Regions from separate parts of the Aquamicrobium soli genome, predicted to be linked through region 3. Evidence: predicted binding sites of a transcription regulator. Region 3 holds the regulator's gene; each other region holds the start of a gene.
The links. The regulator LexA, encoded in region 3, represses DNA repair genes until DNA is damaged. The targets are predictions, from matches to a motif close to TGTTCNNNNTGTGTTCNG.
Positions count from the first base shown of each region.

Region 1: a site for LexA is predicted at 5,835-5,852, ahead of ACFOHJ_RS02105 (ATP-dependent helicase). Genes of this name have one in related genera too.
Region 2: a site for LexA is predicted at 3,306-3,323, ahead of ACFOHJ_RS10925 (ImuA family protein). Genes of this name have one in related genera too.
Region 4: a site for LexA is predicted at 4,856-4,873, ahead of ACFOHJ_RS12795 (helicase-related protein). Genes of this name have one in related genera too.

Region 1 covers NZ_JBHRTK010000001.1:399,300-406,954, forward strand. Annotated here, with positions in the region: gene ACFOHJ_RS02075 (ABC transporter substrate-binding protein) at 1-101, shown strand, start outside; gene ACFOHJ_RS02080 (amino acid ABC transporter substrate-binding protein) at 706-1,902, shown strand; gene ACFOHJ_RS02085 (branched-chain amino acid ABC transporter permease) at 2,025-2,888, shown strand; gene ACFOHJ_RS02090 (branched-chain amino acid ABC transporter permease) at 2,885-3,832, shown strand; gene ACFOHJ_RS02095 (ABC transporter ATP-binding protein) at 3,829-4,581, shown strand; gene ACFOHJ_RS02100 (ABC transporter ATP-binding protein) at 4,578-5,318, shown strand; gene ACFOHJ_RS02105 (ATP-dependent helicase) at 5,868-7,655, shown strand, end outside.
Region 2 covers NZ_JBHRTK010000012.1:282,733-290,387, reverse strand. Annotated here, with positions in the region: gene ACFOHJ_RS10935 (error-prone DNA polymerase) at 1-855, opposite strand, end outside; gene ACFOHJ_RS10930 (Y-family DNA polymerase) at 852-2,369, opposite strand; gene ACFOHJ_RS10925 (ImuA family protein) at 2,311-3,282, opposite strand; gene ACFOHJ_RS10920 (metallopeptidase family protein) at 3,465-3,887, shown strand; gene ACFOHJ_RS10915 (DUF1737 domain-containing protein) at 3,900-4,109, opposite strand; gene ACFOHJ_RS10910 (HpcH/HpaI aldolase/citrate lyase family protein) at 4,138-5,019, opposite strand; gene ACFOHJ_RS10905 (NAD(P)/FAD-dependent oxidoreductase) at 5,116-6,285, shown strand; gene ACFOHJ_RS10900 (glyoxalase superfamily protein) at 6,509-7,018, shown strand; gene leuD (3-isopropylmalate dehydratase small subunit) at 7,138-7,655, shown strand, end outside.
Region 3 covers NZ_JBHRTK010000015.1:132,720-140,374, reverse strand. Annotated here, with positions in the region: gene ACFOHJ_RS16215 (peptidylprolyl isomerase) at 1-29, shown strand, start outside; gene trpD (anthranilate phosphoribosyltransferase) at 26-1,042, shown strand; gene trpC (indole-3-glycerol phosphate synthase TrpC) at 1,049-1,864, shown strand; gene moaC (cyclic pyranopterin monophosphate synthase MoaC) at 1,857-2,363, shown strand; gene ACFOHJ_RS16195 (molybdopterin molybdotransferase MoeA) at 2,365-3,570, shown strand; gene lexA (transcriptional repressor LexA) at 3,687-4,445, shown strand; gene ACFOHJ_RS16185 (ComEC/Rec2 family competence protein) at 4,482-6,962, opposite strand; gene gltX (glutamate--tRNA ligase) at 7,058-7,655, shown strand, end outside.
Region 4 covers NZ_JBHRTK010000012.1:618,311-625,965, forward strand. Annotated here, with positions in the region: gene ACFOHJ_RS12780 (CarD family transcriptional regulator) at 1-156, opposite strand, end outside; gene fdxA (ferredoxin FdxA) at 515-853, opposite strand; gene ACFOHJ_RS12790 (RNA-binding S4 domain-containing protein) at 985-1,371, opposite strand; gene ACFOHJ_RS12795 (helicase-related protein) at 1,396-4,695, opposite strand; gene phbB (beta-ketoacyl-ACP reductase) at 5,354-6,076, opposite strand; gene ACFOHJ_RS12805 (acetyl-CoA C-acetyltransferase) at 6,185-7,372, opposite strand; gene phaR (polyhydroxyalkanoate synthesis repressor PhaR) at 7,638-7,655, shown strand, end outside.

The DNA of each region.
Region 1 (7,655 bases), on a different contig from region 3:
GCAGGGCTAATGTTGCGCATGAGCAGAAACTCGCTGCCAGTTGGGAACTCGACGGCGCGCGGGCACCTAGTCGGTGGTGGTTCGCAAACCAGGATGATTGACCGTTCCGTTTAAGTTCGCGGCTTGCGCACTTCTGGCAAGACCGTATGTGTCAGATGCCGGCGAGTTGGCGCGCGCTACACCGCGCGTCCGAGGGATGCTCGGGCGTGCCATGCCGATTCCACCATATGGGGACGAGCCCTGCCATAGTACAGGGAAGCATGACGTCACAATCACTGTCGCAAATAAGACCGTATGTTCGCCTCTGTCGATGAGTAGCTCGCCCTGACGATCCTGGCGAGAAGGTCGGCGAGATAGCCGAGCGGCTCGATTCGTTCGGCTTAATGAGGCGGATGGATCCCACTTCCCGGCTGCTGTGGTGCTGGACGAGTTTCCTGCGCTCGGCTGGCCCAACTTCTTCAAGCGTGCCCGCGCCATCGGACTGAAATTGGTCGACGGGTTCGAAAATGCTTGGCAGGTGTCCTTCCGAGGGAGGCCGAGCAATCTGCCGTTCTGGTCACGGCGATCGAAACGTTTGCCGACCAGTCTCTGTCGCGGTCACCCGTCATGCGCCGGGTAGCCATTAAGAAGGCTCAACCCCGGTAGACTTAGATCGAAGTACGATATATTTCGTAGTCGACGAACAGGGAGAAGAAGATGTCGAACATGACCATGCGGCTCGCCGGCGCAGTTTTCGGGGCGATCGCCCTTTCCAGCGCTCCGGCAATGGCAGAGGACCTTGTGCTTGGCGCCTCGGTGCAGCTGACCGGCCCGGTCGCCAACACCGGCCGCTACTACAAGGACGCCTACCAGTTCACGATCGACAAGATCAACGAGGCGGGCGGCGTCAAGGTCGGCGACAAGCAGTATAAGCTGGCGCTTAAGCTCTATGACAACCAGTCGGATGTGAACCTGTCGGTCCGCCAGTACACGCAGCTTGTCTCGCAGGACAAGGTGAACCTGCTGCTCGGGCCGTTCGCGAGCAATTTCGCGCTGGCCGATTCCGCCGTCTCGGAAAAATACCAGGTGCCGATGGTGCAGGGCGGAGGCGCCTCCGACCAGATATTCTCGCGCAAATTCAAATACATCTTCGGCACGCTGGCGCCGGCGAGCAACTATTTCGGTTCGACCATCAAAATGATGAAGGAACTCGATCCCGCGCCGAAATCGGTAGCGCTGCTTTATGCCGACGACGCCTTCGACGTCTCCGTCGCCGAGGGCACACGGCCGCTGCTCGAGGACGCCGGCTTCACCGTCGCGCTTGACGAGCGCTACACTTCGAACGCCAGCGATTTCAACTCGCTGCTCTCGCAGATCAAGAGCGCCAATGTCGACGCCGTGCTGGTCGCCGGCCACGAGACGGAGATTCTCAACTTCGTGAGGCAGGCCAAGAGCCTGGCCGTTGCGCCGAAGCTCTATTCCTTCACCGTCGGCGTCCCAAGCGAGGACTTTCGCAAGGCGCTTGGTAAGGACGCGGACTATGCCTTCGGCATGAGCGCCTGGCTGCCCTCGGCGGACCTGAAGGACAAATGGTTTGGTGACGCGGCCGCCTTTGCGGAAGCCTACAAGGCCAAGTTCGGCTATGAACCTGACTATCACGCGGCTTCCGGCGCGGCCGACGTCGAGGCGCTGGTGCAGGCTGTCGAGGCGGCCGGCACGCTCGATCCCAAGGCGGTGCGCGACGCCATCGCCAAGCTGAACTTCGACAGCCTCTACGGCAAGATCGCCTTCGCCGAGAACGGCCAGATCGATCTGCCGCAGACGGTGATCCAGGTACAGGAAGACAAGGTCGCCGCCGTCTACGGCGCCAAAGGCTTCATCGAGCAGCCGAAGTATCCGATGCCTGCGTGGAACGCGCGCTGACGGCTGGGACGATGACGGTGCCGTCCGGAGGGATGGGCGGTGCCGGTGCGCAAAGCGGCGCTTGTGGGGTCTCGTGCACCGTTGCTTCACGTAGGACTTGATCGCAAAGAGGAGAACGGCACGTGGATCTGCTGGCGCAAATACTGGTCAACGGGGTGCTTTTGGGGGGGCTTTATGCCGTTATGGCACTGGGGCTGGCACTGGTGTGGGGCGTGCTCAACATCGTCAATCTAGCGCACGGCGCCTTCATCATGCTGGGGGGCTACCTGTCCTGGCACCTCTACAACTATCTCGGCATCGACCCTTTCCTCGGCCTGCCGATCACCGCCGTTGTGATGTTCGGCCTCGGCTACGTGTTGCAACGCGGCATGCTCAACCTCATCGTCAGGGCGCCGATGTTCAACACCCTGCTCATTACTTTCGGCCTTGAAGTGGTGCTGACCTATCTGGCGCAGCTTGCCTTCTCGGCCGACTTCCGTACCATCAACCCCTCTTACGCCGGCTCAAGCATCGCACTCGGCCCGGTGGTGGTGCCGGTCGCACGGCTGATGGCCTTCGGGGTCGCCGTCGCGTTGACGGTGGGCATGTGGCTGTTCCTGCTCCACAGCAGGCTTGGCCGTGCCATCCGCGCCACCGCGCAGAACCTTGTCGCGGCGCGGCTCTACGGCGTCGAGCCGCGCCATCTCTACGCGATAACCTTCGGCATCGGCATCGGGCTGGCGGGGGCCGCCGGCGGGCTCTACGGCACGGTCTCGCAGATCGATCCCTATATCGGCGCAACGCTGACGGCGAAGTCCTTCGCCATTGCCATCATCGGCGGCCTCGACAATCCCCTCGGCGTGCTCGTCGGCGGACTGGTATTGGGCATCATCGAGTCCCTGACGGTTCTCTATGTCGGTGCCACCTTCGGCGACGTCGCGAGCTTCGGCGTGCTGGTCCTGGTGCTGATATTCCGGCCGAGCGGCCTGCTGGGGAAGACAGCATGAAGGGACTGCACTGGATTTTGCTCGCTGCGGGGCTCGTCGTGCTCGCCGCCGTGCCGTGGTTCGGCTCGGACGTGCTGGTGCAGTTCGGCATCAACGCGCTGCTCTTGGCCGTGCTGGCGCAGGGCTGGAACATCATCGGCGGCTATACCGGTTATGCCTCCTTCGGCAACTCGGTTTTCTATGGGCTCGGCAGCTACGGCGTTGCCATCGCCATGGTGCAGTGGGAACTGCCGTTCGCGGTAGGCATGGCCTTCGGCGTGGTGCTGGCCGTTGCCTTCGCCTTCCTGCTCGGCCTGCCTGTGCTGCGGCTGAAAGGACACTATTTCGCGATCGCCACGCTGGCGCTGGCGCAGGTGATGATCGCCATCGTCTCCAACCTCTCCATCGCCGGCCAGAACATCGGCCTGGTGCTGCCGCCGCTGAATGACGACCGGCTGTTCTATGAACTGTCGCTCGCCCTTCTGGTGGCGGCGACCGCGACGGTGTTCTGGCTGACGCGAAGTCGCTTCGGTTTCGGCCTCATCGCCATCCGCGAGAACGAGGAGGGCGCGGCTGTCATGGGCGTCAACACCACGCTCTACAAGGTTCTGGCCTTCGCGCTTTCGGGCGTATTTTCCGCGCTTGCCGGCGGCATCCACGCCTATTGGATCACCTTCCTCGACCCGGCCAGCGCCTTTGACATTAGCCTCAACGTCAAGATGATTATCATGGCGGTGTTCGGCGGTCCGGGCACGGTGCTGGGCCCGGTGCTCGGCGCGTTTGTCCTCTCCTCTTTGTCGGAACTGCTCTCCAGCGAGATCACCAGCTTTGCCGGCTTGTTCTTTGGTCTCGTCGTGGTGGTGGCAGTCATCTTCATGCCTCGCGGCGTCGCCGACCTGGTGCGCCGTTTCCGCAGGACGGGCTGGCGCTATTTTATCGAGAACCTGAAGGCGCACCGCGTATGAGCACCGTTCTCGAAACCTCGCCCGCCCTTGAAATCACGAATGTGACGCGCCGTTTCGCGGGCCTCGTTGCCGTCAACAATGTCTCCTTCACCCTGAACAAGGGTGAGATCCTCGGCGTCATCGGTCCCAACGGCGCGGGCAAGACGACGCTGGTTAGCCTGATTTCCGGCACGTTGGCCCCGACCGCCGGCGATATCGCCTTCGAGGGCCGCACAATCACGAAGCTGCCGGCCTACCAGCGCGCAAGGCTGGGTATCGGCCGCACCTTCCAGATCATGCGACCGTTTCCCGGGCTGTCGGTGCTCGACAACGTCGCGGTCGGAGCCCTGTTCGGCCATGGCGGCGGCGAATCCGATCTCGCCAGGGCCCGCGAATTGGCGTGCGCGCAGCTCGAATTCGTCGGCCTCGCTAAATTCGCCGACCAGCGCGCCGACGAGCTTGGCGGTCCGAGCCGCAAGCGGCTGGAACTCGCCAAGGCGCTCGCCATGCAGCCGAAGGTACTGCTCTGCGATGAGGTGATGGCAGGCTTGAACCTCGTCGAGATCAACGAGGTGATCGAGGTGCTGAAGCGGGTGCGCGAACGCGGTATTTCCATCTTCGTCATCGAGCACGTCATCAAGGCGATCAAGAGCCTGTCCGACCGCCTGCTGGTGCTGCACCACGGCGAGAAGATTGCCGACGGCGATCCCGACGCGGTGCTGTCCGACGCACGGGTGGTGGAAGCCTATCTCGGACGGAGGCGGGCATGAGCGCGGCAGCGAAACCGGCGCGGGCAGGCGAGCCGCTTCTGACCGTCGACGGACTCGGTGCCGGCTATGGCGAAATGCCGGTGCTGAAGGGCGTTTCGCTGGAGGTCCGCCGCGCCGAGATCGTCGCCCTGGTCGGTTCCAACGGCGCCGGCAAGACGACGCTGCTGCGCGCGCTGTCACGCGTCATCGCCTGCACCGGCAAGGTGACCTTCCTCGGCAGCGACCTCGCCCCGATGACGCCGGACGAGGCGTTCGGCGTCGGCCTCGTGCAGGTGCCGGAAGGCCGCCAGCTCTTCGACCGCATGACGGTGAAGGACAACCTTTTGATGGGCGCTTACCGGCGTGCCGACAAGGCAGCGATCGCCGGCGATCTGGAGCGCATGTACGGCCTCTTTCCGCGCCTCGGCGAGCGCCAGAACCAATTGGCCGGCTCGATGTCGGGCGGCGAGCAGCAGATGTGCGCCATGGCGCGGGGCCTGATGGCGCGGCCGCAACTTTTGATGATCGATGAGATGAGCCTCGGGCTGGCTCCGGTGGTGGTGGAACAGTTGATGGAAGTGTTGGCCACCATCCGCGACGAAGGCGTTACCGTGTTGCTTGTCGAGCAGGACATCCACCTGGCGCTGTCGGGCGCCGACCGCGGCTATGTCATGGAGACGGGCTCGATCGTCCACAGCGGCGACGCCCGGGCGCTGATCGACGATCCCGTTGTGCGCAAGGCGTATCTCGGGCTCTGAGTTGCCGCGCGGCGGCAGCCGGAGCGGTTTGGATGGGGGAGGTTCACGGAGCCGTTTGGCGGTCAGCGACAGCAATGCCGACCGCAAGCGAAGCGCTCGTGCCTCGTAGTCGCAGCGGCACGACGTCCCCGTCCTGCCGCCGACGCCCGGCTTACTAAGCAATTCCGGATTGTCCCGCTGTTCGCCCGAGGCGTAAAAACCTCCCTGGCGACGTTCAGGACTCTGCGATGCGAAGGAGATAGCCCGCCCTGCCTGGGAGCGTCGCCCGCGCTGGTTGTGCGTTTGTCCTCCATCGTGGCGTCTTCCTGTTCGCCGACACTCGCCGTTCAAAGCAAATGGCCTGAAACCCTGTCCGTCAAATCGCCGATCTGTCGGACCCTCGCGGATCTTACTTCACCTATTCCCCATCCTAAGTATCAGGACCGTTCCTGTGGTCGTGATCTGAATCGCTCGTGTTACATGCATGTTTGATCTCGAGCATTCATCGGATGGACCGCCACCTCCCCGATCCTTGTTGCGAACGAAACGGAAACACGTTTCATTCGTGCAATGAACCTCTCTGTCCTTGATTCGGCCGTGGCCGCAGCGGCGCCAGACGACTATCTTGCCGAGCTCAACGCTGCGCAACGGTCCGCCGTGGTGCATGGCGAAGGTTCGGCTGGCGAGCCGCTGCTGATCATCGCTGGTGCGGGGTCGGGCAAGACCAACACCTTGGCTCATCGGGTAGCCCATCTGATCGTGAAGGGCGCTGATCCCCGACGTATCCTGTTGATGACGTTTTCGCGCCGGGCCGCCTCGGAGATGACGCGCCGCGTCGAGCGCATTGCGGCCAAGGTGCTCGGCGACAAGGCTTCGGTCATGACCGAGGGGCTCACCTGGGCGGGCACGTTCCACGCGGTCGGCGCGCGGCTTCTTCGTGACCACGCTCTGGAAATCGGTCTCGACGCTGCCTTCACGATTCACGATCGCGAAGACTCCGCCGATCTCATGAGCTTTGTGAGGCACGAGTTGGGACTGTCCAGGACCGAGAGCAGATTTCCTGCGAAGGGCACGTGCCTGGCGATCTATTCGCGGACGGTCAACGCGCAGGCCGAACTGGAAGCTGTTCTCGCCAAATCCTTCCCCTGGTGCGGGGGGTGGGTCGAGGAATTGAAAACTCTGTTCAGCACCTATGTCGAAGCCAAGCAGGCACAGAATGTCCTCGATTACGACGACCTTTTGTTGTGGTGGGCGCACATGTGCGAGGAACCGGTAATCGCGGAACAGCTGCGCTCGCGTTTCGATCATATCCTCGTCGACGAGTACCAGGATACCAACCGGCTGCAAGCCGCCATCCTGGCGGCGCTCAAGCCCGATGGACGGGGTCTGACCGTCGTTGGCGATGATGCGCAGTCGATCTACTCCTTCCGCGCAGCGGAGGTACGCAATATTCTCGATTTTCCGAACCTGTTTCCCGAACCGGCCCGCATCGTTACGCTCGACCGTAACTACCGCTCGACGAACACCGTGCTCGAAGCGGCGAACGCGGTCATCGGCGAAGCTGCCGACCGCTTCAGCAAGAACCTCTGGACCGAGCGGCGTTCGGCGGAAAGGCCGCTGCTGGTGACGGTGCGAGACGATGCCGCGCAGGCCAACTATATTTGCAACAGGGTGCTGGAGGAGCGGGAAAGCGGCACAGCGCTTCGTGCACAGGCAGTTCTTTTCCGAGCCTCGCATCATTCCGGCCCTCTGGAAGTCGAGCTGACACGCCGCAATATCCCTTTCATCAAGTTCGGCGGCCTAAAGTTCCTGGACGCCGCACATGTGAAAGACCTGCTCGCGCTTTTGCGCTTTGCGGAGAATCCGCGCGATCGGGTGGCCGGCTTTCGCGTGATGCAGCTTTTGCCTGGCATCGGACCGTCGGCCGCAGGTGCTGCGGTTGAGGCGATGGAGCGAGCGCTCGATCCCATCCTCGGGCTTCAATTCTTCAAGGTGCCGACAAGGGCGGAAGAGGACTGGCCTGCGTTTGTCGAACTTTTCTCGGCACTGCGCGGCCGGTCGGCATGGCCAGCGGATTTCGAGCGTGCGCGATTATGGTACGAACCGCATCTTGAACGTCTGCATGAAGATGCCGCCGCGCGTCGCGCCGATCTCCTGCAGCTCGAACAGATCGCGGGCGGCCACCCGTCGCGCGAACGTTTTCTAACCGACCTCACACTGGACCCACCGGACGCCACGAGCGGAGAGGCAGGCCCGCCGCACCTCGATGAAGACTATCTGATCCTATCCACGATCCATTCAGCCAAGGGACAGGAATGGACGAAAGTATTTGTGCTTAACGCCGTTGACGGATGCATT
Region 2 (7,655 bases), on a different contig from region 3:
TTGCGAGAGCGAGAAGGAAAGCTCCTCTGCGAAACGCGTCGTTTCCGCGATCGCCTGCGGATAAGCGCGAAACAGCCGTGCCATCTCCGCCGGCGGCTTCAGATGGCGCTCGGCATTGGCGGCAAGCCGGAACCCGGCCTCGGCCACCGGCACGTTGAGGCGGATCGCCGTCAGCACGTCCTGAAGCGGCCGGCGGTCGGCGGCATGGTAGAGAACGTCGTTGCTCGCCATCAGCGGCAGGCGGAGCACTTCCGCCATGGCCGCCGCCTGCTCGATGCGGAAGCGGTCGTCGCCCTGATAAAGCGGCGCCACGGCCAGCCGCAGCGCGCTGCCGAAACGGTCCTTGAACCGGCGAAGCAGGTCCATCTGGTCTGGCGCGTTCGGCGACACATCCGGCAGGACCGCCAGCGACAGCCGATCGCCCCATTCGAGGAGATCGGCCTGGCGCAGCAGGGTGGCGCCTTTTTCCGTCTCCTCGCGCAGATTGGCCTGCGTCAGCAGGCGGCACAGATGCCCCCAACCCTCGCGGTCGCGCGGATAGGCGAGCACATCCGGCGTGCCGTCGCCGAAGACGAGGCGGCAGCCCGGATGATAGGGCAGGTGGACAGGACCGAAGGATTTCTCCGGCTCTTCCTCGTTCTCGACGCGAATGTGCCCCGACTGGCTCCAGGCGCGGACCACGCCGGCCACGCTGTTGCGGTCGGCAAGACCCATGCCGGCATGGCCGAGCGCGCAGGCGGCCACCACCAGTTCCTCCGGGCGCGAGGCGCCGCGCAGGAAGGAGAAATTCGACTGCACCCCGAACTCGATATAGCGCGGTTCCTCCGGCGTGTTGCAGGGCGGTTCGGGTGTCATGCGAAGAACCCGTGCATGAACCAGCGCGGCGGCACTTTCGCGGCCCCGTAAAGCCCCTGCCGGTAAAGCCAGTAGCGGCGCCCCTCGCTGTCCTCGACGCGGAAATAGTCACGGGCTGAAGAGACCGTCCTCTCCGCGATGAGTCTCAGACGGCGGCTTTCGTAGGCCTCCTCCTTCTCGTTCTCCTTTCTGGGAATGAAGTGATTTTCCTGCCACCACTCGCAGCCGATGCGCTCCGGCCCTTCGGCCCGCCTGACGCTGTAGACGGCGCGCCGCCAGCGGAAGCGCAGGGGCGGCCCCTCCGGCAATTCGGTCACCGGCACCTCGACGGGCTCGGGCGGGCGCAAAAGGCGGATCGGCCGCTCGGAAAGGGCAAGGGACGAAGCGGCCTTCAGACGTTCCCGCGCAGCCTGCGCGAAGGGCACCAGGCGGGCGGCGCGTTCCGGCAGGTGGCTTGCCACGGGGAGGGACCTCAGCACGGCACTTTCCCCCAACCGCGCCCGCACGCGGTCCGCAAACTGCTCCAGATCCGCGCCTTCCCCGCCCGTATCCCCGGCCAGGTCGGTCTGCTGCAGGGAAAAAGGCGCTGCGGCCAGCACCGACAGGCGCACGAGATCGAAGCCGAAACCGGCATCTAACTCCTGCCTGATGGCGACAAGGCGCTCATGGAACAGTTTCTGGATCAGCACCGGGTCGCGCAACGGCCGCGACGTGCCGACGGCAATGCGGCTGACGGCGCCGTCGACGCGAAACAGCACGAGATGGAGCGAGCGGGCGCCCTCGCCGCGCCGTTCGAGATCCGGTCTCAACGCCTGCGCCAGGCTTTTCGTAAGGTGCTCGACATCGTCGGCCCGCGCTACCGGTTCGGGCAGATGCCGCTCGACCGACAGCGCCGCCGCCGGCCGGCGTGGCGAGACCGCTTCGTCGAAACGGCCGAGCGCCTGGTCGAGGCGGGCAAGCAGCGGCGCGCCGAAGCGGCGGGCAAGCGGCGCGCGCGGCATCGCCATGACGGCACCCATGGTGCGCAGGCCGACGCTCTCCAGGCGGTCGCGCACGCCGGGTTCCAGGCGAAGGGCCGCCAGCGGCAATGGCGCAAGAAATTCTTCCTCCCCGCCGGCGGCGACGGAGCGGCCGCTGTAAAACCGCGCCGCCGCCCAGGCCGCCCCGACCGTGGAGGCAATGCCGGCGCGCGCGCAAAAACCCTGGTGGAGAAACCGCGTTACCATCTCGGCCAGTATTGCCTCCTCCCCGCCGAAAAGATGGACGCAACCGGTGATGTCGAGGAAAAGGCCGTCGGCGCCATCCAGCGCCACCAGCGGCGTATAGCGGTCGCACCAGTCGGCAAGCCCTTCGAGCAGCCGCCGCTCGGCCTGGGGATCGGCTTCGACGACGTCGATCGCCGGATACATGGCGCGCGCATCGGCAACGCCCATGCCGCGCTTGAGGCCGAGCGCCTCAGCCCGCTCGTCGAGGGCCGCGATCAAGCGGCTGTTCCTGTCGAGCCGGCTGATCACCAGCGGCGCGCGATCCGCGGCCCCGTCCGAACGCCAGCACCTTCCCAGGCGCTGCCGCAATATCCGCTCCGTGGCGAGGTACGGAAACCACAGGGAGAGGATTCTTTGCCCGCTCGTCCCGTCGCTGTTCTTCGAATCTGCGTTCATCGCGGTTCCACTCCAGTGTGAATTGTCGAGGTCCTGCATGGCTGCCCTTGTCGACAGCCACCGTGAAAGCGGGGCGGCCGATCGATCCCGCGAGCGGCCCGGCCATCGTCTCGCGCAGTGCCGACGGCGACGGGCTGACGACGAGGCGCACCGGTGCGGCCGTCGGTTCAGCCACCGCCGCCTGCCGCAGCAAAAGCAGCGGCCGGCCGCTATCGCGCGCCCGCGTGTGCAGCCGCCGGGTGGCGGTGAGATCGAGTTGCCGCGGATTGCCGCGCATTTCCACAACGACCGCCGCCGGCGTCGCCAGCCGCGCCGCCTCCTCGGCGATCCACAGCGCATCGGCGGTCTTGTTCGTCGTGCAGAGCAGCAGGGCCTGCGGCTCGATCCCGAAAGTCTTCCAAAGCCCCGCCGCATCGGGAAAGCCGGCTTCGTGGAAAAGCTCCGCCGTGCCGACCCACAGGACCGGAGCCCCCGCCGAGCCCGAATCCGCAGCCAGGAGAGCGGCGAGCGCCAGCCCGAACCCCGTGACCGCGCCGGCATCGCGGGTTCCGGCGCCGTGAATCTCGATCAGCGCCGCCTTGGGCAGGCCGCCGCCCAGCGCCGCGTCGAGACCATCGATCCCGGTCGCCAGCGCATCGCTGCCCTGCCGGCGGCCTGCGCCAGCGGCAAGGGGATTTTCCAGGCGCTCGGGCAGCGTCCCTTCGATCCGTGCGATCTGGTGGCGCAAGGCAAAAACAGTTGCCCGCGCCACGGCGCCTTTAGCCATGACGGTTCGGTTTCCAGCAAAGTTGTTCCTGTTATGTTCTTATGGATTCCAGAGCCCGGCCCGAGAGTCAAGCGGAACAGAAAAGAATTTATTCCTCTCCCGCTTCCGGCGCAGGTGCTCACGCCGTCGCCATTTGCCGATTCCGGCGCAAAAGCCTATATGCGCCCGACAAAGGAAACCGAATGGCCCGCATCTATAAGACCCGCACCTGGCACGACGAACTCTCACCCTCGCTGGAGGAGATCGAGTTCCTGGCCATGGAGACCTATGCGCATCTGCCGGACGAATTCCGCAAGCTGACCGGCGAGATCGTCATCCAGGTCGCGGAATTTCCCACCGATGAGATCATGGACGACCTGTCGCTGGAGACGCCCTTCGACCTGCTCGGCCTGTTCGAGGGGCGTGGCATCGCCGAGCGCTGGAATCCGCAGACCGGCGAGGGGCCGAACCGCATCACGCTCTATCGCCGCGCGATGCTGGACTACTGGGCCGAGAACGAGGAAACGCTGGGCGATATCGTCACCCATGTGCTGATCCACGAGATCGGCCACCATTTCGGCCTGTCGGACGACGACATGGAAAAGCTCGAGGAGGAGGCCGAATAAGGCCGGACCGCCCTACCAGTCGCTGAGCTTGGTCTTGCCGGCTTCGTATTCCTCGCCTTCGACATCCTTCACCACGGCCTGGCCGCAGCGCATGATCTTTTCGTTCTCGTCATACGCATAGGTCGGCGAGCCGTAGAGATGCCAGCCCTTGTTCAGCGCCGCCGTCACCTTGTGGCAGAAGGTGGCGTCGTCGATGGCGGTGAGGAAACGGTAAAGGCGCATGGGTCTGCCCCGTGATGAAGGTGGGCCATCATGCCCCGACGACGGTCGCCTTCGCCAGCAATTTTTTCGCCTGCTCCAGGTGCAGCCGTTCGACCATTTTTCCGTTGAGCGCGATCACGCCCTTGCCGGCATTCTCGGCAAGGGCGAAGGCATCGCGGATGGCCCGCGCCTCGGCAAGGGCTGCCGCCGACGGCGAGAACGCCGCATTGGCCGCCTCGATCTGCGCCGGATGGATCAGCGTCTTGCCGTCGAAGCCCATCGCGGCCGCCTCGGCGCATTCATGGGCGAAGCCTTCCGCATCGCGGAAATCGTTGTAGACGCCGTCGAGCAGGTCGAGCCCTCCGGCTCGCGCCGCCAGCACCATCTGCATCAGCCAGGGCATCAGGTAGCGTCGGTCGGGCGTCGCCAGAACGCCGGTTTCCTTGACCAAATCGTTCGTTCCGGCCACGAAACAGGCAAGCCGCGAGGCGGGATCGCGCCCCAGTTCGGCGATCGCGCCGAGATTGAGCATCGCCTTCGGCGTCTCCACCATCGCCCACAGCTTCAGCACCTCCGGCGCGGCGGCCTCGTCCAGCGCGTCGCCCGCTTCCAGCACGTCGCGCGCCGTATCGACCTTGGGCAGAAGGATGCCGTCGGGCTCGCATGCCGCTGCCGCCAGAAGATCGTCGCGCCCCCATTCGCTGGACAGCGCATTGATGCGCACCACCATCTCGATCGCGCGCCCGGGGCGGTTGGCGAGGATATTCCTGAGCTTTGCGCGACCGGCGACCTTTTCGGTAGGGGCGACCGAGTCCTCCAGGTCGATGACGACGGCGTCGCAGGCAAGCGAGGCGATCTTGGCCAGCGCCTTGTCGTTGACGGCGGGCACATAGAGCACCGAGCGGCGCGGACGATAGGATGTTTCGCTCATCTGGTCTTCTTGCCCGGCAACGCTGGCCCTTGCAAGACCTTGCGGCAGGGCGGCGAAAGCTGTCATCTCTACGAATCAAGCCACGGAACGAACGACATGCCACACTACGACATCGTGATCATCGGCGGGGCGATCGTCGGCTCCTCGCTCGCCTATCACCTGCGCAAGGAGGGCTTTGCCGGCTCCATCGCGCTCGTCGAACGCGACCCGCAATTCACCCACTCGGCCACCACGTTGTCGGCCGCCTCGATCCGCCAGCAATTCTCCATTCCCGAGAACATCCGCCTGTCGCAATATACGCTGGGCCTGTTCCGCCGGCTGAAGGATGAATTCGGCGCCGATGCCGACATCGGCTTCCGCGAAGGCGGCTACCTGATCCTGGCCAGCGACGAGGGGCTGCCGGTGCTTGCGGCCAACCACGCGGCGCAGGTCGCCGAGGGCGCCGACATCGTGCTGGAGGATGCCGCCACGCTCGCCCGCCGCTTTGCCTGGCTGTCGACCGAAGGCCTCACTGCCGGCACCTATGGGCGCAGCGGCGAAGGCTGGTTCGACGCCCACGCCTATCTGCACCTGTTCCGCAAGGCGCTGCGTACGATGGCCGTCGACCTGATCACCGCCTCGGTCGCGGACATAAGGCGCGAGGGCAACCGCGTCACCGGGGTCATGCTCGACAATGGCGAGACGCTGGAAACCGGCCTTGTCGTCAACGCGGCCGGACCGAATGCCGGCGTTGTGGCGAAAATGGCGAGATTGGCGCTGCCGGTCGAGCCGCGCAAGCGCACCGTCTTCGTGTTCGAATCGCGCGACCGCTTCGACGACATGCCGCTGACCGTCGATCCGGGCGGCGTCTGGTGGCGGCCGGAAGGGTCGGTCTACATCACCGGCGGCGCCGAGATCGAGGACGGCGAGCAGGCCGCCGATCCGGCCGATTTCGAGCCGCAGTGGGGCCTGTTCGAAAACGACATCTGGCCGGTGCTGGCCACCCGCGTCCCCGCCTTCGAGGCGATCAAGATGACGCGCGCCTGGGCCGGGCACTACGACTACAACACGCTCGACCAGAACGCGGTGATCGGCCCGCACCCGGAGGTGGAAAACTTCATCTTCGCCAACGGTTTTTCCGGCCACGGCCTGCAACAGGCGCCGGCGGTCGGCAAGGCGCTGTCGGAACTCATCGTCCACGGAGCTTACCGGACCATCGACTGCACGGCCTTCGATTATAGCCGCGTCGCCGAAGGGCGCGCGTTCCGCGAACTGAACGTTATCTGAGGCAAGCCTGCCACAGCCGGGCGTCAGACGCCCGGCAGCCCATTGACCTTGCCCTCGCGGCCCCCTATCTGGCGGCGGCAAGGGCGGGAAGCCCCTGCCGCCCGCAGCCGCAAGGCCCGGTGAAGCTTCCCATGAGCGTTCGTTCCTGTCGACGCGACGGCCGAAACGGCAATGCGGGCACCCGTTCGACAAAAGCCGTTCGTCATTCGCAAGGAGCGAAGCCATGGCCATCGGTCACACTATCCCTACGAAAACCACTGCGCCCGGCACCCGGGAGAGCGCTACCCACAGAACCAGCGCCCACAAGACCAGCGCAAAGCGGCTGCGCGCGGCGCTCGCCGCCGACGGCATCGCCATCAGCCACGCCAAGGCGCTGGAACTGGTGGCCCGGCAGAACGGCGTCCGCGACTGGAACACGCTCGTCGCGCGGCCCGCCGAAGACACCCCGGCCGAGACGGCGGACACCGGCATCGCCGCGCCTTTCGGCGTCGGCGAGACGGTCTCCGGCACGTTCAACGGCCGCGAGGCGCGGGGCCGGGTCATCGGGCTCGAAGAGACGATCAAGCCCGATCTGTGGCGCGTCACCATCGCCTTCGACCCGCCGGTCGACGTGGCGACCTCGAAGCTGTTTTCGGCCGAGCGCCGGCGGGTACAGATGGTGGTCGGCGCCGATGGCCGCTCGCGCCGGCTGACCGGCACGCAAACCGGCGTCATGGCGCTGGCGAGGGCCTGAGGGTCTCGGCAACAAGGACGGCAAGGCGGCTGCGGCGACCTTGCCGTCTTTTATTTGGCGGCGACCTTGTGTAAACCGTCTCCAGCAATCTGCCGCAACCGAGATATGGGGCAACCGTCATGGACAAGTTCACCAAGCTCACCGGCGTCGCCGCGCCCCTGCCGATCGTCAATGTCGACACCGACATGATCATCCCCAAGGACTACCTGAAGACGATCAAGCGCACCGGGCTCGGCACGGGCCTGTTCGCCGAGATGCGCTACAACGAGGACGGCTCGGAGAACCCGGATTTCGTGCTCAACAAGCCGGCCTACCGCAACGCGCAGATCCTGGTCGCGGGCGACAATTTCGGCTGCGGCTCGAGCCGCGAGCACGCGCCGTGGGCGCTGCTCGACTTCGGCATCCGCTGCGTGATCTCCACCTCGTTCGCCGACATTTTCTACAACAACTGCTTCAAGAACGGCGTCCTGCCGATCACCGTCAGCCACGAGGACCTCGACAAGCTGATGGACGACGCCTCGCGCGGCTCCAACGCCACGCTCTCGGTCGACCTCGAGGCCATGGAAATCCGCGGCCCGGACGGCGGCGTAATCAAGTTCGACCTCGACGCCTTCCGCCGCCACTGCCTGCTGAACGG
Region 3 (7,655 bases):
TAGCCATCTCACAAGCCCTGACACGATGAATACGCTGAAAGCCCATATCGCCAAGGCCGCAGCCGGCTCCGCGCTCTCCTTCGAGGAGGCGCGCGAGGCCTTTGACATCATCATGTCCGGCAATGCCACGCCCGGCCAGATCGGCGGCTTCCTGATGGCGCTCAGGGTGCGCGGCGAGACGGTCGACGAGATTTCCGGCGCGGTCGCCACCATGCGCGCCAAGATGCTGCGCGTGGAGGCGCCGGCGGGCGCCATCGACATCGTCGGCACCGGCGGCGACGGCTCGCACAGCTTCAACATCTCCACCGGCTCGGCCTTCGTTACCGCCGCCGCCGGCGTGCCGATCGCCAAGCACGGCAATCGCGGCGCCTCTTCGCTCACCGGCACGGCCGACGTGCTGACCGCGCTCGGCGTCAATATCGAGCTGCCGCCGGAAGCGATCAGCCGCTGCATCGAGCAGGCCGGCGTCGGCTTCATGTTCGCCCCGGCGCATCACCCGGCCATGAAGCATGTCGGCCCGACGCGGGTCGAGCTCGGCACCCGCACCATCTTCAACATCCTCGGGCCCCTGTCCAATCCGGCCGGCGTCACCCGCCAGCTCGTCGGCGTGTTCGCGCCGGAATGGGTCGTTCCGGTCGCCGAGACGCTCAAAGCGCTCGGCTCCGACCATGTCTGGGTCGTCCATGGCGACGGTTACGACGAGATCACCACCACCGGCGAAACCAAGGTGGCGGAGTTGTCCGACGGGCACATCCGCACGTTTACGCTGACGCCCGAGCAGGTCGGTTTCAAGCGCTGGACGAAGCAGGACCTGCGCGGCGGCGAAGCCGCCTACAACGCGGAAGCCTTGCGCGCCATGCTCGGCGGCGCTCCCGGCGCATTCCGCGAGACGGTGCTGATGAACGCCGGCGCCGGCCTGGTTGTGGCCGGCAAGGCGGCGGGCCTCGAGGAAGGTATTGTCATCGCCGCCGACGCCATCGACAGCGGCAAGGCGACCGCGGTGCTCGACAGGCTGGTCAAGGTGTCGAACGAGCCCCTATAAAGAGCCATGGCCGACATCCTGCGTAAAATCGAATCCTATAAGCGCGAGGAAATCGCCGCCGCCAAGGCGCGCGTGCCGCTGGGCGAGATCAGGGCACGGGCGGCGGACAGCGACGCGCCCCGCGGCTTCCTCGCAGCACTCGAAGCAAAACGCCAGGCGGGCCGCTTCGGCCTGATCGCCGAGATCAAGAAGGCAAGCCCGTCCAAGGGGTTGATCCGCGCCGATTTCGACCCGCCGAGGCTGGCGAAGGCCTACGAGAAAGGCGGCGCCGCCTGCCTCTCCGTGCTGACCGATGCGCCTTCCTTTCAGGGCGCTCCGGAATTCCTCACCAAGGCCCGCCAGGCCGTCGCCCTGCCCGCCCTGCGCAAGGATTTCCTCTTCGATCCCTATCAGGTCTACGAGGCGCGCGCCTGGGGCGCCGACGCCATCCTCATCATCATGGCCAGCGTCGACGATGCGCTTGCACGCGAACTTGAAGAAACCGCTGCAACCCTTGGCATGGATTCGCTGATCGAGGTTCACGACGAGGCGGAACTGGAACGCGCGCTGAAACTGGAATCGCGGCTGATCGGCATCAACAACCGCAACCTGCGCACCTTCGAAACCAGCCTCGACGTTTCCGAGCGCCTGGCAGCCCATGTACCGGCCGACCGGCTGCTGGTCAGCGAAAGCGGCATCTTCACCCATGCCGATTGCAAGCGGCTGGAGGCGATCGGCATCGGCACCTTCCTCATCGGCGAAAGCCTGATGCGGCAGGCCGACGTGACGCAGGCGACGAGGCTGCTGCTGACCGGAGCGACCGCCGCGACGGAAAATGTCTGACCCGAAGGCACATCCGGCAGGCCCTGCCCTGACCCATCTCGGCGCCGACGGCGAGGCGCACATGGTCGATGTCGGCGAAAAGGCCGAGACGACGCGCACCGCGATCGCCGAAGGCTGCGTCACCATGCAGCCGCAGACGCTGAAAACCATCCTCGACGGCAACGCCAAGAAGGGCGACGTGCTGGCCACCGCGCGCATCGCCGGCATCATGGCGGCCAAGCGCACCCATGAACTGATCCCGCTCTGCCATCCGCTCTTGCTGACCAAGGTTTCGGTCGACATCGAGCCGGACCACGCTTTGCCCGGCCTGAGGGTCACGGCGCTGGCGCGCGTTACCGGCAAGACCGGCGTGGAGATGGAGGCGCTGACGGCGGCTTCGGTCGCCTGCCTCACCATCTACGACATGGCCAAGGCCGTGGACCGCGCCATGGTGATCTCCGGCATCCGGCTGATGGAAAAGACCGGCGGCAAGTCCGGCACCTACAAGGCGGAGCGCTGACATGGCGCTGGTGCCGGTCGCCGACGCCCTCGACCGGCTGCTTGCGGGCGCGGCACCGCTGCCGGGCGAAAGCGTGCCGCTGGCCGAAGCGATGGACAGGGTGCTGGCCGAGCCGATCCGCGCGCTGCGCACGCAGCCGCCTTTCGACGCTTCCGCCATGGACGGCTATGCGGTGCACGCCGCCGACATCGGCACGCTGCCGGCACGCCTGTCGGTCATCGGCACGGCTCCCGCCGGACATGGCTTTACCGGCACCCCGGCCGGGGGCGAGGCCGTGCGCATCTTCACCGGCGCGCCGTTGCCCGCCGGCACCGACACCGTCGTCATCCAGGAAGACACCCGCGACCTCGGCAATGGTGCGATCGAAGTGGTCGAGGCGACGGCCCATGGCGCCAATGTCCGCAAGGCCGGGCTGGATTTTGCCGAGGGCGACCTGCTTCTGGAAAAGGGCCGCCTGCTCGATCCCGCCGCCCTGGCGCTGGCGGCGTCGGCCAACCACCCCTACCTCAGCGTGGTGCGGCGGCCGCTGGTCGCCGTGATCGCCACCGGCGACGAACTGCGTACGCCCGGCAGCGAACTGGCGCCCGGCCAGATCATTTCCTCCAACGCCTATGGCGTGGCCGCAGTCGCGCACTCGGTCGGCGCTCGCGCGATCGACCTCGGTATCGCGGCCGACCGCAAGGAAGACATCGCTGCGCGCGTCAGGCAGGCCGTGGCAGCAAAGGCCGACGTGCTGGTGACGCTCGGCGGCGCTTCCGTCGGCGACCTCGATCTCATCCACGACGTGCTTACCGGCGAAGGCATGACGCTCGACTTCTGGAAGGTGGCGATGCGTCCCGGCAAGCCGTTGATGTCGGGCCGCCTCGGCGCCATGCGCTGCATCGGCCTGCCCGGCAACCCGGTGGCAAGCCTGGTCTGCTCGCAGCTGTTCCTGAAACCGTTGCTGGCCCGCCTCGGCGGCCGCCGGTACCGCCCCGACATGCGCGAGGCGCGGCTCGGCGCGGCGATGGCGGCAAACGACCGGCGGCAGGATTACGTCCGCGCCTGCGTTCGCGAGGAGGCCGGCCTTCTCACCGCCACGCCGCTCGGCCTGCAGGATTCCTCGATGCTGCGGCGCCTGGCCGACGCCGAGGGCCTGATCGTGCGCGAGCCCTTCGCGCCCGCCGCAGAGGCCGGCGCCAACTGCCGCGTCCTCATGCTACGCTGAACAAATCACCAACATATTCATTAAAATTTAAACGGTTGCGGAACACAACTGGAACAGATAGTGTCTGTTCATGGTTTGTTTTTCGATTCCGGATTCGAACGGCACCGGGGGCCGCGATGCTGACGCGTAAGCAACATGAACTGCTTCTTTTCATCAATGAACGGCTCAAGGAAAGCGGCATTCCCCCTTCCTTCGACGAGATGAAGGAGGCGCTCGATCTTGCTTCCAAATCCGGTATCCACCGCTTGATCACCGCACTGGAGGAGCGCGGCTTCATCCGCCGCCTGCCCAACCGGGCGCGGGCGCTGGAGGTGCTGCGCCTGCCCGATTCGCTGACTCCCGGCTTCAATGCGGCCCGCAAATTCTCGCCGAGCGTCATCCAGGGCAGCCTGGGCCAGCCCGCCCCGGCTTCCGCCAGCCAGCGTGCAGGCGACGCCGGCAAGCTTTCCAGGCCCTCGCGGATGCAGACGGCCGGCAATGACGACGAAGCCGCCAGCGTATCGATCCCGGTCATGGGTCGCATCGCCGCCGGCGTGCCGATCGACGCCATCCAGCACAAGACCCACTCCATCTCGGTGCCGCCGGACATGATCATGGGCGGCGAGCATTACGCGCTCGAGGTCAAGGGTGACTCGATGATCGAGGCCGGCATCTTCGACGGCGACACGGTCATCATCCGCAACGCCAGCACCGCCAATCCCGGCGAAATCATCGTGGCCCTTGTGGACGAGGAGGAAGCGACGCTGAAGCGCTTCCGCCGCAAGGGCGCCTCCATCGCGCTCGAGGCCGCCAACCCGGCCTACGAGACGCGGATCTTCGGTCCGGACCGGGTCAAGATCCAGGGCAAGCTGGTCGGGCTGATCCGCCGCTACTGACCGTTGTGCGGTTAGGCGCTGGCATCTGGCGCCGCCTTACGGTTTCTGGCTGGATCCCGTGCCTTTAATGCCTTGGCGTCGCGGCGTTTTGCGCCCGGCTTTCGCATCGTAGGGCGGCCGGCCGCGCGCCTCGCGGGAAAAAGCCCGCTGGCGATGCCATGGCCGGTAGTTTTCCTCGACCGCATAGCGGATCTCGGCGGGCGCCGCGGCAGACTGCCGATCAAGGAAAATCTCGGCGCTGCCGGAGCGTGCGAGGTCGCGCGCGGTGACGACCGCGACCAGCGGATCGCGACAGGGATCGGCGGCCGTGGCGTCGGCGATAACGATGAGCGCGGCGAAAGCGCAGGCCGGCTTGGCGGCGGCCGCACTGTCGGCATGGGCGACGATCGGGCCGTTGCCGTGCCTGGCCACGCACAGGCCGTCCGCGCACAGGAACGGCGTTCCTTCCGGCAATTCGATGCTGTCTTCCAGGTCAAAAGCTGAGGCCTTGGCCGGTGCTGGCGCAATCACGGTTTCGGCGTCGAGCGCGCGGCGCCAGTTGTCGATGGTGAATTCGCTGGCGCGCGGCCGGTTGAGCGCCAGTTCGCCGCCGCCGATCGGTAGCGCGACCAACCGGCCGTCTTCCGAAACGAGGACATCGGGCGTTCGCACGGCCGGGATCGCGAGCAAGCCGGCAAGCGCAAAGGGAAGCGCCGCCCACCTCAGCCATGTCGTGGCCATCGTGGCGATGACCAGCGCGATGGTGACGAAAAGCACCGCCTCCCCCGACACCAGCCCGACCGCATCGACGGGCGAGCGCGCCGCGATCCATTCGGCGAGAACGATCATGGCGGAAAGCCCCTTGCCCATCACGTAGAGGAACGGCCAGTCGAGCCCGAACGGCATCGCCAGCGAGGAGAGGACGGCGAACGGCATGACGACCGCCGAGACGATCGGCATGATGGCAAGGTTGGCAAGCAGGCTGAGCGGCGCCACGCGCTGGAAATGCCACATGGCGTAAAGCGTCGTAGCACCCCCGGCGACGATCGAGGTCACGGCGAGACCGGCCATGCCGCCAGCGAATTTGCGCGACAGCCAGCCGGGGAGCGAGCGGCGCGGCGGCGAAGCGGTCGTCTTGCCGGCGCGGTAATCAGACCAGCCGGCATAGGCGCCCACCAGCGCGGCCGTTGCCGCAAACGACATCTGGAAGCTCGGCCCGACCACCTCATGCGGGGATACGGCGATGACGGCGATGGCCGAGATCGCCAGGTTGCGCATGGTCAGGGCCGCCCGGTCGAACAGCACCGCCGTGAGCATGACCGCCAGCATGATGAAGCTGCGCTCGGCCGCCACCACCACGCCGGAAATCACCAGATAGGCGGCGACGGACAGCAGCGCGACGGCGGCGGCGATCTTCTTCACCGCGTGGCGCGAGGAAAAATCCGGAAACAGCGCGAACGCCCCGCGCATCATCGCCATGACGATGCCGGCCACCAGCGCCATGTGCAGGCCGGAAATCGAGATGATGTGATAGATGCCGGTCTTGCGCATCGCCTCGTTGACGGCTTCGGGAATGCCGGCGCGTACCCCGACGATCAGTGCCGCCGCAATCTCGCCTTCCGCACCGCCGACGCTTTCGCGGATATGGCCGGCGATCGCCTCGCGCGCATTTTCCACCATCGCCGACAGCCGCGCAGAAAACGGCATCGGCCGCTCCTCGGCCAGGCTGGGGTTGCTCATGAAAAACCCGCTGGCGCCGATCCCGTCGAAATAGCTCTGGAACGAGTAGTCGTAGCTTCCCGGGCGGATCGGCCCGGTCGGCGGCAGCAGCCGCACGGTGCCGCTGATCGTCGAGCCGGCGCGGGCTCCCTTGGGCAGCGCCCGCGCCGAAACGCGCACGCGTTCGGGAGCGTAGCGCAAGGTCGGCCTCGCCGTCGAAAGCACGTCGAGGGTCAGCCGCACGCGGCCGCTTTCCATGTGGTCGATGGCAACGACCCGTCCCGTCAGGCGCGTCGAGATTTCCGACCCGAGCATCGGCGTCGCCGCGCGCCAGGTCTCGGCCTTGGCCGCGAGGAAACCGAGCACGCACAGGAGAGCCGCCAGCAGGCACAGATGCGTCTTCGGCCGGTTCCGGGCAACCCAGGCCACGAGGGCCAGCAGCAGCGCCAGCGCTGCCGGCCGATAAAAATCCGGTTCGCCGGCAAGCGAAAAATAGCCGACCACGCCGACCGAAAGGAACACCGGCACCAGCAGGAAGGCGGCGCCCCGGTCGAGTTCGGTGCGGGCAGCGGCCGTGACGCCGTTTCTGATTGTGGCCGGGGAGACGCGGCGCAAGCGCTGCCGCACCGTCGCAAGCCGCGTCCGCGGGGCTTTCCCGTGTGGGGCGGCATCCCGTGTCGCGGGATTGTCTGGAGCCGTCCCGGCCGGTCGGCCCACCGGCAGCGCCTGAACCTCGGCCACAGGCGTAAACAGCGAGCGCTCGTTGACGTCGTCCCTTACGCCCCCGCCGTCGTTTTCCGCCCGGCCCGGTCCAGCCATCGGGTCTGCCCCTTGCGCCCCAGACCTCCTATGCTACATGAACGCGCGGGTTGGAAAAGCCCGCTTGGTACTCACCTCTCCGTTCGAGAAATCGCATGTCCGACAAGGTCGTCACCCGTTTCGCCCCCTCGCCCACCGGCTACCTGCACATAGGCGGCGCGCGTACGGCGCTTTTCAACTGGCTCTACTCGCACCATGTCGGCGGCAAGATGCTGCTCAGGATCGAGGACACCGACCGCGAACGTTCCACGCAGGCGGCGACCGACGCCATTCTCGACGGGCTTTCCTGGCTTGGCCTGAAGTGGGATGGCGAGGCGATCTCGCAATTCGAGCGGGCCAAGCGCCACCGCGCGGTCGCCGAGGAACTGGTCCGCGCGGGCAAGGCCTACTACGCCTACGAGACGCCGGAGGAACTGGCGGCGATGCGCGAAAAGGCGCGCGCCGAAGGCCGCCCGCCGCGCTACAGCGGCCAGTGGCGTGATCGCGACCCGTCGGAGGCGCCGAAAGGCGTTCCCGGTGCCGTGCGCATCAAGGCCCCGCTCGAGGGCGAAACCGTCGTCCACGACCTGGTGCAGGGCGAGGTGCGCTTTCCCAACAAGGATCTGGACGACCTCATCATCCTGCGTTCGGACGGGGTGCCCACCTATATGCATGCCGTCGTGGTGGACGATCACGACATGGGCGTCACCCACA
Region 4 (7,655 bases), on a different contig from region 3:
GATCACGAACAGTTCCAGCTTGTGGCCCGCGACTTCCTGCTCGTCGATGGAGACAATCTGGCCGACGCCATGCGCCGGATAAACGATAAACTCGCCAGTCTTGAAACCGTGCCGCGCTGGGGTCGCGGTCTTCTTCTGCGGGGTCGTCGTTGCCATTACGCCTGAACTCCTTCGTTGTGCGCCGGCAGCGCCGGCCTGACCCGGATCGCGGGAACCGATCCGGCCTTGCTGCCAGCCACAGGTAACCCATCCGAAAGAAGACAAGGGCCGGCAAGCCGCAAATGTGCGATTGCCCGGCCCGGATCGCTCCGGTTCAGATAGGAAAGTCCACCTTTCAGTGATTTAGGCGTTTGTCGCCGTAGATCGACATCGTGTCTGGCATATTGTCAGTGTAGATAACACAAAAAGTCGCCAGAATCAAGATTTTGCTGCATGCGCGAAGGTATGCCGTCGCAACCCGCCGGCAAACGGCCCGGTTGTCGTCCGGCAGCTCCCCCTGGCCCGTCGCGGATCGTCAGTTGCCTTCGCCGGGCTCCGGAGAAAAATATTTCTCGAACTTGCCGGCTTCGCCGTCGAAGGACTTGGCGTCGGCGGGCGGCTCTTTCTTGGCCGAAATATTGGGCCATTTATCGGCATATTCGGCGTTGAGCTGCAGCCAGTTGTCGAGGCCGGGCTCGGTATCGGGCTTGATCGCGTCGGCCGGGCATTCCGGCTCGCAGACGCCGCAGTCGATGCATTCGTCAGGATGGATGACGAGCATGTTCTCGCCTTCGTAGAAACAATCGACCGGACAGACCTCGACGCAATCCATGTATTTGCATTTGATGCAGTTATCGGTGACGACGTAGGTCATGGCAGGCTCCGGGATATCCCGTACGGCAGGCTATCTTTGGGTGAGGTAACGCCTTTGCCGGGCGCTTGCAAGGGACAGATCGCCCCGCAAATCAGCGCAGGCGCGCTCGCGCCCGGCGCTTGGCGTCTTGGTCAATCCTTGCCGAACAACCGGTCGGTCTGGCGGCGTTCCTTCTTGGTCGGCCGGCCGCTGCCGGCCTCGCGCAACGGCGCGATGGCGCTGGCGACGGCTTCCTCTTTCGGCACGGGCGGCGGCGACAGGTCCTCGTAGAGGCGGCGCGCCTCCTCGGCCGGGCCGCGCCGCGTGCCGGTACCGACGACCTTCCAGACGTGGATGGTGCGGTCGAGCGTGATGGTCAGCACGTCGCCCGGCTTGACCAGATCGGAGGCCTGCGCTGCTTTGTCGCGATTGATGCGCACCCGGCCCGCCGTCACCAGCTTGGCCGCCAGCGAACGCGATTTGACGGCGCGCGAGAAGAACAGCCACTTGTCGATGCGCTGACGGTTTTCGGGAGCCATCGTCGGCGGCCGTGCCGGAGCCGGCTACTTCTTCAACTGCTCGCGCAGCGCGGCAAGCTTGGCGAAGGGCGAGTCCGGGTCGAAACGGGCCGGCCGCTCCTCACGCGGCTTGCCCTGGAACACCGGCTTGCCGGGCGCGCCGCCCTTGCCCTCCGGCCGGCCGGCCTGGCGGTTCGGCTTGCCCTGGTTGCGGGGGGCGCCTTCGCCCTGCTGCGCCGGCTTGCCCTTGAAGCGGTTGCGGTCGAAGCGCGGACGGCCGCCCTTGCCGTCGCCCCGGCCCTCGCCCTTTTCCGCATCGCGTGCCGGCTCGCCGGCGTGGGCGCCACGGCCGTGGCCGCCATGGTGGCGATGATTTCCGCGCGGCCGCTCGAAGCGTGCCTGCCGCCACAAAAGGATCGGCTTCGGCTGTTCCTCAGGCGCGGCAGTCTCGTCCGTCTTGGCTTGCGCCTCGGCCGCCGTGTCGCCGCCGGTATCAGGCTCAACGGCTTCGCCGGCCGGAACGTCGGTTTCCGCCGCCTGAAGGGGCGGCTCGGGAGCAGTCGTGCCGTCGTCCGGCTGATCGGTTTCTTCGACCAGAAGGCCGGCGGTGGCGTCCGCCGTCATTGCAGCAGCCTCTTCCTCCACCAGTTGGGTTTCGGCCTCGCTGATAGCCTGCGGCGTCGCCTGCGGCTCGGCCGCAACGGGCGTTTCCGGCGCGGCAGCGTCGGCGGCAGGGCTGGCATCGGCCGGGCGCTCGGCTTCCTCAGCCGACAGGCCAGCGGTCGCATCCGCTTCGATTGCCTCGGCTTCCTTCGCCGCCAGTTTGGCTGCGGCGGCGGCGCGGTCGGCGGCGTCCTGCGCCTCCAGCCTGGCCTTCACTTCCGCTGCCGGCTTGGGCTCGGCGCGGTAGCCGAGGCCCTTGAGGATTTCCTCCATGTCGTCGGCATTGGCGCCGAGGATCGACATCATCGCCGGCGTCACCGTGAAGGCGTGGCCGTCATAGGCCCCTTCCGGCCGCGGCCCCAGGCCCGGCTTCCAGTTGGTGGCGGGGCGGATGAGGTCGGCGAGCCGCTCCAGAATATCGACGCGCACGGCGCGGCGCCCGAGGTTGCGGTATCCCGCCAGCCTATAGAAGGCCGGGTCGAAGGCCGGATCGATGACGACGGAGGTGCGGCCGGAGGCCAGTGCATGCACCACGTCGCCGAAGCCGGGCTTGTCCTTGCCGTCGTTCTTCAGCGCCCATAACAGCGTGATCAGCCCGGCCGGGGCCGGCTTGATCAGCGAAGGCACGAAGACGTGGTAGGCGCCGAAGCGCACGCCGAGACGGCGAAGGGCGGCACGGCCTTCCTGCTCCAGCGACTTCATCTCGGTCGCGATATCGCGGCGGTTGACCAGCCCGAAATTCTCCACCAGCTGGAAGGCGATGCCGCGGGCGATGCCCGACACCTGTTCGGCGTCGCGCAGGTCGACCAGCGGCTTCAGCAGGCTTTCGATCTGGAAATTGACGAAGCGCTCGGCGCGCGCGGCGACCTTGTCGCGGGCCGGCCCGGTCAACTGCTCGTCGGCAAGCAGCACCAGACGCGGCTTCAGCGCGTCCTCACCGGCCACCAGGGTGCCGATCGGCGCACCGATCCAGCGCAGCGTGCCGTCCGAACCCAGCGCGATGTCGCCATTGGCGCAAGCGGCGAAGCGCTCGGCGCGTGCCTCGAACTCCGCACCCAGCGCCTTCTGGGCGGCGGCCTTCACCGCCTTGGCATCCTCGCCTCCGGCGCTCTGGTCGGCGGTGAAGCGGAAGCCCTGCAACTCGCCGACATGGTGGCCTTCGACAAGGACGGTTCCGGTAGCGTCTATTTCGGCATCAAGCATGGTGTTTTCTCTAAGGCGCCGCATGAGGACGGAAGTCCTGCGGTCTACGAAGCGTTTCGTCAACCGCTCATGCAGGGCATCCGACAATCTGTCTTCGATTTCCCGCGTCTTTTCCTGCCAGTGTGCCGGATCGGCCAGCCAGCCGGGGCGGTTGGACACGAAAGTCCAGGTGCGGATCTGCGCGATCCGATGCGACAGCGTGTCGATGTCGCCTTCCGTGGCGTCGGCGCGGCGGACCTGCTCGGCCATGTAGTTTTCATCGACACGGCCGTGCCGGGCAAGGTCGGTATAGATCGAGGCGATCAGGTCGGCATGCTGGGCGGGCGCGATGCGCCGGTAGTCGGGCAGGGCGCAGGCTTCCCACAGCAGCGCGACGCGCTCGCGGTTCTTGGCCAGCGCGCGGATTTCCTCGTCGCGGGAAAGGTACTCCAGCGCCTGCGCATCCACGGCCGGCAGGGCGCGGGTCAGGCCCTCGACGGGGGCGTTGGTTTCGATGGAGCGCTTCAGGGCGTCGAGCGAGGAGAAGTCGAAAGCGGCGGTGCGCCATTGCAGCACCTTCACCGGCTCGAAGTCGTGGCCTTCGATCTTCTGGACGAGGTCCTCGTCGAACGGATCGACCTGGCCGGTGACGCCGAAGGTGCCGTCGCGCAGGTGCCGCCCGGCGCGCCCGGCGATCTGGCCGAGTTCGGCGGCGGTCAACTGCCGGTACTGAAAGCCGTCGAATTTTCGGTTCTGGGCGAAGGCGACATGATCGACATCGAGGTTGAGGCCCATGCCGATGGCATCGGTGGCGATGAGATAGTCGACGTCGCCGGACTGGTAGAGCGCCACCTGCGAATTGCGGGTGCGCGGCGACAGCGCGCCGAGCACGACGGCGGCCCCGCCCTGCTGGCGGCGGATCAGTTCGGCGATGGCATAGACCTCGTCGGCGGAGAAGGCGACGATGGCCGTGCGGCGCGGCAGCCGCGTCAGTTTCTTCGACCCGGCATAGGCAAGGTGCGAAAGGCGCGGCCGCGTAACGACGGAAATACCCCTGAGCAGCTTCTGCAGGATGCCCTGCATGGTCGCCGCGCCCAAAAGCAGCGTTTCCTGCCGGCCCCGCAGGTGCAGGATGCGGTCGGTGAAGATGTGGCCGCGCTCGAGGTCGCCCGCCAACTGCACCTCGTCCAGCGCCACGAAGGCGGCGTCGGTCTCGCGCGGCGTGGCCTCCACGGTGCAGACGAAGTATTTCGCGCCCGGCGGCTGGATCTTCTCCTCGCCGGTGACCAACGCCACCTTGGCCGAGCCGATCTTCTCGCAGACGCGGGCATAGACCTCGCGCGCCAGCAGGCGCAGCGGCAGGCCGATGATGCCGCTTTCATGCGCCACCATGCGCTCGATGGCGAGATGGGTCTTGCCGGTGTTGGTCGGCCCGAGCACCGCCGTCACGTCACGGCCAGAAAGGATCAGCGGCTCGGCAGGCTTTGGCTGGATGTTCATCGGCCCGGAAGAAAACCTTCTTGCCCTGCGATGCGGGGGAATGGCGCGTCAGACGGCGCGGGTGACACCCGACACATAGGGACTTGCCGCGCCAAGCGAAAGTGGAATGTTGCCGCCCCGTGTCCAGCAGCGCCGGCGAATATGCGCGCGGCCTTGAAGATGGAACGGGACTGGAACGAATCGGCGACGAATCGCTGACTCTCGCCGATTCAGGGTTTGTTCACGGCTACATATGGGTTTTGCGGCCTGCTGTCTCACCACATGCTGAATCGGCAGGACCATCATTTTCCGCCTCAAACGCATTTGCCGCCGAAGGATGCCGGCAAATGGCCGCGCGGAGGCGGCGCTCCTGCTTAACGTTCTGAATTTGTTTATTTTCCTTAACCGGAGGTAAGCGCTTTGCGCGCCCGGCGCCCCGTTTCTGTTAAGGGTTCGGCCAAACCCGGAACGAACGGGCGACGAATCAGCGATTGCGTCCCGTTTCCGGTTCGTTCGCCACCATATCTGGTATTATCCACAGCTTGTCCACCGAGGGCGCACAGGCTGGGCGGCCGATCGGCCGTCGGCAGGAGCACCGGTGTTAACTTCTGTGTGCCGGATCGGGACATGAGAAAAAGCGGGCCGAGTGGCCCGCTTTTAAGAAGGTGGCGGTTGTCGGTCAGGTGAAATACTGGCCGCCATTGGCCGTGATGGTGGAGCCGGTGATGAAGCCGGCGTCGTCGGAGGCCAGGAAGACGACGCAGCGCGCGATTTCCTCTGGCTCGCCGAGGCGCCCCACCGGGATCTGGGCGATGATCGATTCGCGTACCTTCTCGGGCACGGCCATCACCATGTCGGTACCGATATAGCCGGGGCAGATGACGTTGACGGTGATGCCGGCGCGGGCGCCTTCCTGGGCCAGCGCCTTGGTGAAGCCGATGTCGCCGGCCTTCGAGGCCGAGTAGTTGACCTGGCCCATCTGGCCCTTCTGGCCGTTGATCGAGGAGATGGTGATGATGCGGCCGAACTTGCGGTCGCGCATGCCGCTCCACAGCGGATGGGTCATGTTGAAGGCGCCGGAAAGGTTGGTGTCGATCACCTCTTTCCACTGCTCGCGCGTCATCTTGTGGAACATGGAGTCGCGGGTGATGCCGGCATTGTTGACCAGCACCGAGACCGGGCCGAGATCGGACTCCACCTGGGCGATGCCCGCGGCGCAGGCGTCATAATCCGCGACCGACCATTTGTAGGTCTTGATGCCGGTCTCGGCGGTGAATTTCTGTGCCGCCTCGTCATTGCCGGCATAGTTTGCCGCAACCGAATAACCGGCGTTTTTGAGCGCGATGGAGATGGCGGCGCCGATGCCGCGCGACCCCCCGGTAACGAGTGCGACTTTGGTCATGTTGGTTCTCCTCCACAATTTCCGGGGAATAGGGGAACAAGGGAGTAGGAGAGAACGGTTGGTTCCGTGCCTTCCCTTACTCGCCTGCTGCCCTATTCCCCTATTCCCTTAGTTCATTGCTTCCACGCACATGGCGACGCCCATGCCGCCGCCGATGCACAGCGTGGCGAGGCCCTTCCTGGCGCCGCGTCGCTTCATCTCGAACACCAGCGTGTTGAAGATGCGCGCGCCCGAAGCGCCGATCGGATGGCCGATGGCGATGGCGCCGCCGTTGACGTTGACGATCGAGGGGTCCCAGCCCATGTCCTTGTTGACGGCGCAGGCCTGCGCGGCGAAGGCCTCGTTGGCCTCTACAAGGTCGAGGTCGCCGACCGACCAGCCGGCCTTTTCCAAAGCGCGGCGCGAGGCCGGGATCGGCCCGGTGCCCATGATGGTCGGGTCGACGCCGGCGGTGGCCCAGGAGGCGATGCGCACCAGCGGGGTGAGGCCGCGCCGCACGGCTTCCGCCTCGGTCATCAGCAGCGCGCCGGCGGCGCCGTCATTGATGCCGGAGGCGTTGCCGGCCGTCACGGTGCCTTCCTTGTCGAAAGCCGGCTTCAGTTTCTGCATGGCCTCGATCGTGGCGCCGTGGCGGATATATTCGTCGTCCTCGACCACCGTGTCGCCCTTGCGGCCCTTGACGGTGAAGGCGACGATCTCGTCCTTGAATTTGCCGGCCTTCTGGGCGGCCTCCGCCTTGTTCTGCGAGGCGAGCGCGAAGCGGTCCTGCTCGTCGCGCGTGATCTGGAACTGCTTGGCGACGTTCTCGGCCGTCGTGCCCATGTGGTAACCGTTGAAGGCGTCCCACAGCCCGTCCTTGATCATGGTGTCGATCAGCTTCAGGTCGCCCATCTTGGTGCCGGAGCGCAGGTGCTGGGCGTGCGTCGACAGCGACATGGATTCCTGGCCGCCGGCGATGATGATGTCGGCGTCGCCCGAGGCGATCTGCTGCATGCCGAGCGCGATCGCGCGAAGGCCCGAGCCGCATACCTGGTTGAGGCCCCAGGCGGTCGTCTCCTTGGGCAGGCCGGCGTTGATCGAGGCCTGGCGCGCCGGGTTCTGCCCCTGGGCCGCGGTCAGCACCTGGCCGAGGATGACTTCGTTCACTTCGGCGGCCTCGACCTTCGCGCGCGCCAGCAATTCGCGGATGACGGCCGCGCCGAGGTCGTGCGCGGGGGTAGCGGCGAATGCCCCGTTGAAAGAGCCGACGGGCGTGCGCGCGGCGCTGGCGACGACGATGGCATTGGCAGCAGGCATTCTTTTTCTCCGGTGGATGGTGCAATTCAGACGTGTCTACTTTTCTTGCCCTTTCCCATCGGCGAGTCAAACCGGAAATAGGTCGAGTGTCGTCGGGCTCCCGGACCTCGCCGGCCGCGGCGACATTTGCCGGCATAAGCGGCATCGGCGCTCCCGCACTGCACAAAGCGCTTGGAATTGCATCGACTTTGCGCATATCCTCGGCCCCAGACGCAATGCCACCGGCCTGTTCGATCGAAGGCGGGCCGGTCGCCGGAGGAGACTGATGGCGGCAAAAGACGAA